One region of the Kitasatospora sp. NPDC127035 genome, then DNA from elsewhere that is predicted to be linked to it. Evidence: riboswitches for the same ligand, from Rfam matches in the RefSeq annotation. Region 1 holds a riboswitch; each other region holds the start of a gene.
What was found. A riboswitch is a leader RNA that binds a small molecule or an ion and turns the genes downstream of it on or off. The one in region 1 is predicted to bind cyclic di-AMP.

Region 1 (2,191 bases):
GTGTCGAGCAGCACCCGGTCGGTGATCCGCACGGTGCTTCTCGGGCCGGGCACGGCACCGCCCCAGCCGGCCGGGTCGGACCAGCGGCGGCCGCTCTGGTCGACGGTGGGCGCGGGGGCCGGCTGTTCGGGCGCGGCGCCGACCGGAGCGGCCTCGGGGGACGCCCCACCGTGGCCTCCGGCTCCCGTCCGGTCCGCGCCGACGGCCGTGGACGATCCGGCGACGGCGGCGACCGGTTCGGTCGGGCCGCTCAGCGAGCGCCGCAGCACCTCCTCGCCGCTGACCGCCGCGAAGGCGGTGCCGACGGCGAGCCAGCGCAGTAAAGTGCGGCGACTTAAGGGAGTTAGGTGCGGTTCGGGCGGGATGTCCGCTCTGCGATGCTTTGCCCTGCGGTGCGCTCCGCGCGCCCGGCCGGTCGGCCGGGCGGGGTCCGGGTCCTCGTCCATGGCCATCGGTGCGTAGCCCTCCCCACGGGCGGCTGCGGCGGCGCCGGCGTCCTACCGACGCTCTGAAGCATAGGCAGTTGCGTTGACCGCGACGGGCGTTGCATGAAATCGGTCATTTCTGATCATGAAGGACAGCCACCCACCACGGATTTCGCAAACAGTGACGTGCCTCACACATGTTTGCGGTTTGAAGGCGGCTCTGCTTAACGTGCTCCCCGTTCGTGGCCACACGGACCCAGCTCCCCTGCAACGCCGAGTCCTGCCGTCGGGTGCGCTGGAAGTACGAAGCACCACGGCAGGAGCGGGGGAACCACAGGTAGTTCGCCCAGGCCGGTCCCCGGACCGACCAGGGCTAGGGGTGAAGCCGCGTCCACAGCGCGGCCGGGCAACTCCAGCCCGAATCCGACAGCTCACCTCGCAGGCGTGGGAGAGGACCGCGTCTTCATGCTGCCCACCAACGGCACCCGCCTGTCCAGCCGCACCCGTCGCGCCATCGCCACCCTCGGCGTCGCGGGCATCGGCCTCACCATCCCCTGCCTCACCACCGGCACCGCCTCGGCCGCCTCCGTCGCCACCTGGGACAAGGTCGCCCAGTGCGAGAGCACCGGCAACTGGAGCATCAACACCGGCAACGGCTTCTACGGCGGACTCCAGTTCACCAGCTCCACCTGGGCCGAGTTCGGCGGCACCTCGTTCGCCGCGCGCGCCGACCTCGCCACCAAGGACCAGCAGATAGCGATCGCCGAGAAGGTGCTCGCCGTGCAGGGCCCCGGTGCCTGGCCGGTCTGCTCGGTCAAGGCCGGCCTGACCAAGGGCGGCACCCCGGCCGCCGTCGACACCTCCACGGCCGCCGCCAAGCCGGCCGTCCAGACCCCGGCCCCGGCCGCCAAGCCCGCCGCCCAGCCGAAGGCCACGCAGCCCGCCGCGCCCAAGGCCGCCCAGCCGCAGGCGCAGGCTCCCGCCGCCACCGACGCCGCCCGCCAGGGCGACGGCGGCCAGGACGGGCGCCAGTGGCGCCAGCAGACCGGCCAGCAGGGCGACCGGAAGCAGTCCGCCGACTACACCGTGGCCGTCGGCGACTGGCTCTCCTCCATCGCCGACAAGAACGACGTCCAGGGCGGCTGGGAGCGGCTCTACGAGCTCAACCGCGCCACCCTGACCGAGGGCCCGCACAGCATCTACCCGGGCCAGCACCTGACCTTCGGCGACCGGGCCAAGGGCAACCAGGCCTCGGAGGAGTCCGGCAAGGGCTTCGACTGGTTCAACCGGGCCAAGGACACGGGGACCGGCACCGCCACCACCGAGCCGGCCGCCCAGACCCCCGCCCCGGCCACCAAGCCGGCCGCCAAGCCCGCCGCCCAGGCCGAGACCCCGGCCCCGGCCCAGGCCGCCACCGGCAGCATGGCCGCGGCCGTCTCCTTCGCCCAGTCGAAGGTCGGCCAGGCCTACGTCTACGGCGGCACCGGCAACGGCGGCTGGGACTGCTCCGGCCTCACCCAGGCCGCGCTGCGCGCCGCGGGCATCACCGTCCCGCGCGTCGCCGCCGACCAGGCCGCCGCGTCCACGCACGTCTCGCTCGACGCCCTCAAGCCGGGCGACCTGCTGTTCTGGTCCAACAACGGCAAGGACTCCGGCGTCCACCACGTCGCGCTCTACATCGGTGACGGCAAGTACGTCGAGGCCGCCAACCCGAGGTCGGGCGTGCGGACCCAGACCCTGGCCAACTGGGCCCCGGACTTCGCCGG
Region 2 (2,191 bases), on a different contig from region 1:
GGCCACTGCGGCCAGCACCGCGCCGAGGACGTCGAACCGGCCGGTCGAGGACTCGTCCCGGCTCTCCGGCACGTGTCGGGCGGTCACCGCGACGACCAGCACGGCCAGCGGGACGTTCAGGAGGAAGATCCACCGCCAGCCCGGCCCGTCCACCAGCCAGCCGCCGAGGAACGGTCCGACCGCCGCCGACACCCCGCCGAGGCCGGACCAGAGGCCGACCGCGGCGGAGCGGTCCTCGGGGTGGAAGACCGCCTGGAGCATCGCCAGTGATCCCGGGGTGAGCAGGGCCCCGCCGACGCCCTGCACCGCGCGGGCGGCGACCAGCACCTCGATGGTGGGCGCGGCCGCGCAGGCCGCGGAGGCGACGGCGAACCAGACCACGCCGAGCAGGAAGATCCGGCGCCGGCCGTACCGGTCCCCGAGCGCGCCGCCGAGCAGGATCAGCCCGGCCAGGGTGAGCAGGTAGGCGTTGAGCGTCCACTGCAGGGCAGCGAGCGGGGCGTCGAGATCGGTCCCGATCCTGGGCAGCGCGACGTTCACGACGGTCCCGTCGAGCATCGCCAGGCTGGAGCCGAGCACCGTCGCCAGAAGTACCCAGCGACCCTGCGCGGTGCCCAACCGCAGGATGCCGGCCTCGGAGGTGGCCACGGCATGATCGTCCGCCCCGGGGGCCGACGTGACAAGGGTCACCGGGGGCGTGTCGGCGGATGGCTTTCCGTGAGTGATCGTGTGCGGACCGGTCCGGAAATCGGCGGAGGGTCGTGGATCAGTGGCACGCCGTGAATCGATTGTGTGCGTACTGTGCAGCCGATCATTCGGAGCGTGACGGCGGTCCGGTGTTTTGTTGCGAGTTCAAGAGATCGACATTGCTTCACTCGGACGGATGAGTTTTAGTTCAGCGACCGCCCGGCGTCAGCCCGGGTGGCCACCGGGTGGAACGCCTAGTCCTGCCGCTGCCCGGTGGTACGCAACGAACTCTGTTCGGCAGGAGCGGGGGACCCAAAGGTAAGTCGCCGGACCGGAATTCGCGGTCCGGCTTGGGGTGAAGCCGCCTAGATGCGGCCGGGCAACTCCAGCCCGAACCCGACAGCTCACCTCGTAGGCGTCGGAGAGGACATCAGCCATGGCCGCACAGGCTCGTCGTATCGCCCTGCCCCGCGCCGTCCGCATCGGTATCGCCACCGCCGTCACCGGCGCCGCCTTCGCCCTCCCGCTGGTCACCGCGGTGAGCGCCCAGGCCCACGAGGCTCCGGCCGCCAAGCCCCACCAGACCAGCACCTGGAACGGCGCCGCCAGCGTCGACGCCGCCCCGGCCGCCGCTCCGGCCGCCGAGACCGCCCCGGCCGCCGCGGCCGAGGAGACCTACAAGGTCGCCGGCGGGGACACCCTGTCGAAGATCGCCGACGCGAAGAACGTCCAGGGCGGCTGGGAGGCCCTGTACGAGCACAACCGCTCGGTCGTCGGCGCCAACCCGAACCTGATCTACCCGGGCCAGCAGCTCGCACTCGGCGGCAAGGCCGTCGAGGCCGCCAAGCCGGCCGCGCCCGCCGCCAAGCCGCAGGTCTCGCAGGACTCGGTGAAGCCGGCCGCCAAGCCCGCCGCCCCGGCCGCGAAGCCCGCCGCCCCGGCCGTCAAGCCGGTCGCCCCGGCCGCGAAGCCCGCCGCGCCCGCCGCCAAGCCCGCGCCGGTCCAGGCCGCGAAGCCCGCCGCCCCGGCGCCGGCTCCCGTGGTCGCCTCCTCCGGCTACGTCGCCCCGCTGGCCGGTACCAAGCTCGGTACCGCCTACGGTGTCGCCGGTTCCATGTGGTCCTCCGGCCACCACACCGGTGTCGACTTCTCCGCTGCCACCGGCACCCCGCTGCGCGCCATCGCGGCCGGCACCGTGGTGAAGGCCGGCAACGGCGGCGCCTACGGCAACGAGGTCGAGATCAAGCTCGCCGACGGCAAGTACGCCCAGTACGCGCACCTGTCCTCGATCGCGGTGAAGGTCGGTCAGACCGTCACCGCCGGCCAGCAGATCGGCCTCTCCGGTGCGACCGGCAACGTGACCGGCCCGCACCTGCACTTCGAGATCCGCACCGGCTCGGAGTACGGCTCGGACATCGACCCGATCGCCTACCTGCGGGCGCACGGCGTCTCGATCTGATCGAGCACCAGAACCACCGCTGGGTGCGGGGTGAACGACCTCCCG
Region 3 (2,191 bases), on a different contig from region 1:
AGGGGCCGGACCCGGTCGAACCCGGCCCCCCTCGCGATCCACCGGCGAAACGGCATCAGCCGAGGGTGAGCACCTGGCCGGGGACGATCAGGTCGGGGTCGCCGCCGACGGTGCCGCGGTTGCCGTCGTAGAGCGCCTGCCAGCCGCCGGAGACACCCTGGCCGGCGGCGATGCCGGCGAGCGTGTCGCCCGCCCGGACGGTGTAGCCGTGGCCCGCGCCCTGCTGGGCGGCCGGGGCGCTCTGGGCGGCGGCCGGACGGGCGTCCTGGACCGCGGCCTGACCGGCGTACTGCTGGTAGACGCTCTGGTGGCTGGTCCAGTACCAGCCGCCGTTGTTCTCGTACCAGAACACCTTCGCGTCGGCGTCCCAGCCGGACGTGCCGGAGAAGGACGGGGCCTGCCCGTACTGCTGCACCTGCGGCCGGTCCTGCTGGGCCTGCGGCTTCGGCGCGGCGTGCTTCGGGGCCTGCTTGGCCGCCTGGGCCGGCTTCTCCTGCTGGGCCGACTTCGGCGCGGCGTGCTTCGGCGCGGTGGTCTGCGGGGCGGTGGTCTGCGGCGCGCTCGGCTGGGTGGCGGCCTGCGGGACGGCCGGCTTGGCGTCCGCCGAGGTGTCGACCGCCGCCGGGGCGCCGCCCTTGCTCAGGCCCGCCTTCTTGGAGCAGACCGGCCAGGCGCCCGGCCCCTGCGAGGCGAGGACCTTCTCGGCCACCGAGATCTGCTGCGCCTTGGAGGCCTGGTTGGCCTGCGGCGCGTACGAGGTGCCGCCGAACGCCTTCCAGGTGCTGGGCGTGAACTGCAGGCCGCCGTAGAAGCCGTTGCCGGTGTTGATGCTCCAGTTGCCGCCGGCCTCGCACTGGGCGACCGCGTCCCAGGTGGAGACCGGGGCGGCGGAGGCACCGGTGGCGCTGAGGATCGGCAGGGCCAGCCCGACACCGGCGACGCCGGCGACGGCGATGGCCTTCTCGGTCTGGGTACGACGACGATGACGGCCGGTTCCGACGAACAGCATGAAGAGGTCCCTCTCCGCACGCCTGCGAGGTGAGCTGTCGGGTTCGGACCGGGAGGTGGCCCGGCCGCGCGAGGCGGCTTCACCCCAAGCCGTGGGGGACGGCAACAAACCTGGTTCCCCCGCCCCTGCCCAGGGTCTGGTCGGTTTCCCGGGGCACGACGGGCAGGACTCGGCGTTCCGTGCTCGGGGCTCGCAGCTGCGAACTCCACGGAGAGTAGACAGATCCGTAGAGCAATCACAAGCTCATATCGTCGGTATCACACGGAAATCACGTCAGGTGATGGATCGCTCACCAACGGGGGCGCTATGTCCGGGTTGGTGGCGGTTCAATCTCGCCGTCCTGCCTGGTCGGAGACCTTCCGTCAGCGTGTCGCGGGTCGCCTCACCGATCGGACGGAGCACCGGACGACTGCCCGGAAGAGGCCCTTTCGGGCATCTTCTCGGGGGTGAATTCCACGGGAAGTTCACGAAGTCCACGCATGATCAGACCACCGCGCCACCGCAGGTTCTCCGGGCTCTCGGCGAGCCGCAGGTCGGGCAGCCGGGAGAGCAGCGTGGCCAGCGCGGACCGCCCCTCCAACCGGGCCAGCGGGGCGCCGATGCAGTAGTGGATGCCGTGCCCGAAGCCCAGGTGCGGGTTGTCCGCGCGGGCCAGGTCGAGGGTGTTCTCGTCGGCGAACCGCGCCGGGTCCCGGTCCGCCGCCGCGAGCACGACCAGCACCGGGTCCCCGGCCGGGATGTCCACCCCTCCGATGGTCAGCGGGCTGGTCGCGAACCGCCACGTCGCCAGCTCCACCGGCCCGTCGTAGCGCAGGAGTTCCTCGATCCCGGTCTCCAGCAGACCGCTCTCGCCACGGGCGATCGACTCCTGGAGCAGGGCGCGCTGGCCGGGATTGCGCAACAGCGCGTACGTGCCGTTGCCGATCAGGTTCACGGTCGTCTCGAACCCGGCGAAGAGCAGGATGAAGGCCATCGCCGCGGCCTCGTTCTCGGTGAGGTGCTCGCCGTGGTCACCGGCCCGGATCAGCCCGGAGATCAGGTCGTCCCCGAGGTCCGCCCGCTTGCGGTGGATCAGCTCCGCCAGGTACTCGCGCATCCGCTTCACCGCGCGCCCCACACCGCCGCGCCGGCCACCGCCGTGCCGGATCATCATCCCGGCCCAGTCCCGGAAGTCGTCCTGGT
Region 4 (2,191 bases), on a different contig from region 1:
AAGCCCCGCAGGTCCATGGTGATCACCCGGCGGCCGGCGGCGGTCAGCAGCGGGCGCAGGTGCCGGTAGGTGGCCCGGCTGTCGAGCATGCCGGGGAGCAGAACGACGGGGACGCCGTCGCCGTGGCCGGAGTCGTCGAAGGCGAGTCGGCCGCCGGGGAGGTCGAGGTAGCGGGTGACGGGGGCGGTGCCGGTCATGGTGGGCCTCCTCGGTCCGCCGCGGGCGGGCTCGCCGCGCGGGTTCGGGTCGTCGGCGACTGCGCCGATAGCCATAAAGCTAAGGCTAATAGCCTTAGCCGTCAAGCTATGACCCGCTTCCGAGGGGGGCGGGCGCGGCGGCCGGGCGTGACGACCGGTCCGGCGGCCGGCCCGGTGACCGCTCCCGGCGGAGGCGCCGGGGCGCCCTCCGCCTCAGACCCCCTCCACCTTGAACGGGTCGTGCTCGGCCAGCAGCTTGTCCAGCCGGGCCTGGTCGACCCGGGTGACCAGCTCGGTGGACTCCTGCCGGTCCCGGACCACCTTGGCCAGCGTGAACGCGGAGGTGATGGTGTAGAGCAGGCCGAGGCCGAGGAAGGCCCGGGTCCAGGCCCCGACCGGGAGGTAGGCGATGCCGATCGCGAGGGCGACGGCGGACAGGAAGAAGGACAGGACGGCCTGGACGTAGTACGCGGCCGTGGTGCGTGACTGCATCGGTGTGCTCATGGCGCCAGGATGGCCGCGCGGACTCCGGTCGCACATGAGTAGAGGTACTCAGATGGGGGGCCGTTCGTTGACGTCCTATCACGTTCGGTAGTGTCAGTTGTCGTCAATCGTCCCAAAACGCCCATCGGACCGCGCGTGTCCGGCCCGTATCCCGTCCTCCTCAACAGATGGCTTGGAATCGGGGGCCTCTCGGATTAACGTTTGATAACGCAGCGCGGTCCCTAACGCCGTAACCAGACGGCACCGTGCGCCGTCGCCTAATCCCGCCGGCCGGCCTTCGGGCAGGCCAGGGAGCCGGGGAACCATGTTCCTTGGGGTGAATCGGCCGGGCCCAGGCCCAGCCGTAGGAGACCTTCCTGCTCCGAACCCGTCAGCTAACCCGGTAGGCGCGAAGGAAGGAAAGGAGCGCGCCTCCGTGGCGTCGACGCACACCCCGGCACACCCGTCCGGCTTCTCCGCCGGTACCCAGCTGCTCGACCACCCCCGCCCTGCGGCCCACCCGGGCCTGTTCGGCGGCCCGGCGGACGAGACCGCTCCGCAGACCGCCGAGATCAACCGGCACCGGATGCCCCGTCAGACCCGCGGCACCGCTCCGCTGCTCGGCGTCACCGCCGTCGCGGCCACCCTGGGCGCCACCGGCTTCGCCTCCGCGACGCCGGCCGCCGCGCCCGCCGTCGAGGTGCCGGACGAGACCCCGGTCGCCCTCTCGGCCGACCCCGGGCTCGCCCTCGCCGCCAGGATCCAGCAGCAGGCCGACAGCCAGCGCACCGCCGCCGACGAGACCGCCCGGGTGCAGGCCGCCCAGGAGGCCGAGGCCAAGCGCGCCGCCCAGGTCGCCCAGCAGGCGCAGGCCAAGCGCGCCGCCGAGGAGGCCGAGAAGGCCAAGCTCGCCGCCATCAACCTGCCGGTGCGCGACTACAGCCTCTCCGCCCACTACGGCCAGAGCGCCCGCTACTGGGCCCACCTGCACACCGGCCTGGACTTCGCCGCCGACACGGGCACCGCCGTCTACGCGGTCGGCCAGGGCACCATCACCTCGGCCGGCTGGGCCGGGTCCTACGGCTACCGGATCGTCGAGACCCTGCCCGACGGCACCGAGATCTGGTACTGCCACCTCTCCTCGATCATCAAGGGCTCGGGCAAGGTCGTCCCCGGCCAGCAGATCGGCAAGGTCGGTGCCACCGGCAACGTCACCGGCCCGCACCTGCACCTGGAGGTCCGGCCCGGCGGCGGCGCCCCGGTCGACCCGGAGAGCTGGTTCGAGCAGCGCGGCATCAACCCCTGATCCCTGCGACCCCTGCCGAGCCGCGCTGAGCCGAGCCCGGCAGCCCGCGAGGCGCTGCGACCCGTTCGACGCCGAGGAGCCCCGGCGCGGTCCTTCGAGGACCGCGCCGGGGCTCCCGCGCGTCCGTCACGCCCCGGGCCGCTCCCCGGACTCTTCCCCGTGCGGCTCGCCCGACGGGTCGTCCCACCGGTCGCCCGACGGGTCG

Region 2: linked by a shared signal. The riboswitch ahead of ACFWIC_RS36520 (peptidoglycan DD-metalloendopeptidase family protein) and the one ahead of ACFWIC_RS01145 (transglycosylase family protein) in region 1 are both predicted to bind cyclic di-AMP.
Region 3: linked by a shared signal. The riboswitch ahead of ACFWIC_RS14530 (transglycosylase family protein) and the one ahead of ACFWIC_RS01145 (transglycosylase family protein) in region 1 are both predicted to bind cyclic di-AMP.
Region 4: linked by a shared signal. The riboswitch ahead of ACFWIC_RS09530 (M23 family metallopeptidase) and the one ahead of ACFWIC_RS01145 (transglycosylase family protein) in region 1 are both predicted to bind cyclic di-AMP.

What each region holds. Positions count from the first base shown of each region.
Region 1 is NZ_JBHXDN010000002.1:17,050-19,240, forward strand. Features, by position in the region: gene ACFWIC_RS01140 (hypothetical protein) at 1-452, opposite strand, end outside; cyclic di-AMP (ydaO/yuaA leader) riboswitch at 687-883, shown strand; gene ACFWIC_RS01145 (transglycosylase family protein) at 870-2,191, shown strand, end outside.
Region 2 is NZ_JBHXDN010000086.1:37,429-39,619, forward strand. Features, by position in the region: gene ACFWIC_RS36515 (MFS transporter) at 1-648, opposite strand, end outside; cyclic di-AMP (ydaO/yuaA leader) riboswitch at 959-1,120, shown strand; gene ACFWIC_RS36520 (peptidoglycan DD-metalloendopeptidase family protein) at 1,124-2,146, shown strand.
Region 3 is NZ_JBHXDN010000017.1:8,388-10,578, forward strand. Features, by position in the region: gene ACFWIC_RS14530 (transglycosylase family protein) at 56-1,009, opposite strand; cyclic di-AMP (ydaO/yuaA leader) riboswitch at 1,015-1,161, opposite strand; gene ACFWIC_RS14535 (cytochrome P450) at 1,392-2,191, opposite strand, start outside.
Region 4 is NZ_JBHXDN010000010.1:169,508-171,698, forward strand. Features, by position in the region: gene ACFWIC_RS09520 (alpha/beta fold hydrolase) at 1-272, opposite strand, end outside; gene ACFWIC_RS09525 (YiaA/YiaB family inner membrane protein) at 411-701, opposite strand; cyclic di-AMP (ydaO/yuaA leader) riboswitch at 946-1,104, shown strand; gene ACFWIC_RS09530 (M23 family metallopeptidase) at 1,117-1,986, shown strand; gene ACFWIC_RS09535 (hypothetical protein) at 2,113-2,191, opposite strand, start outside.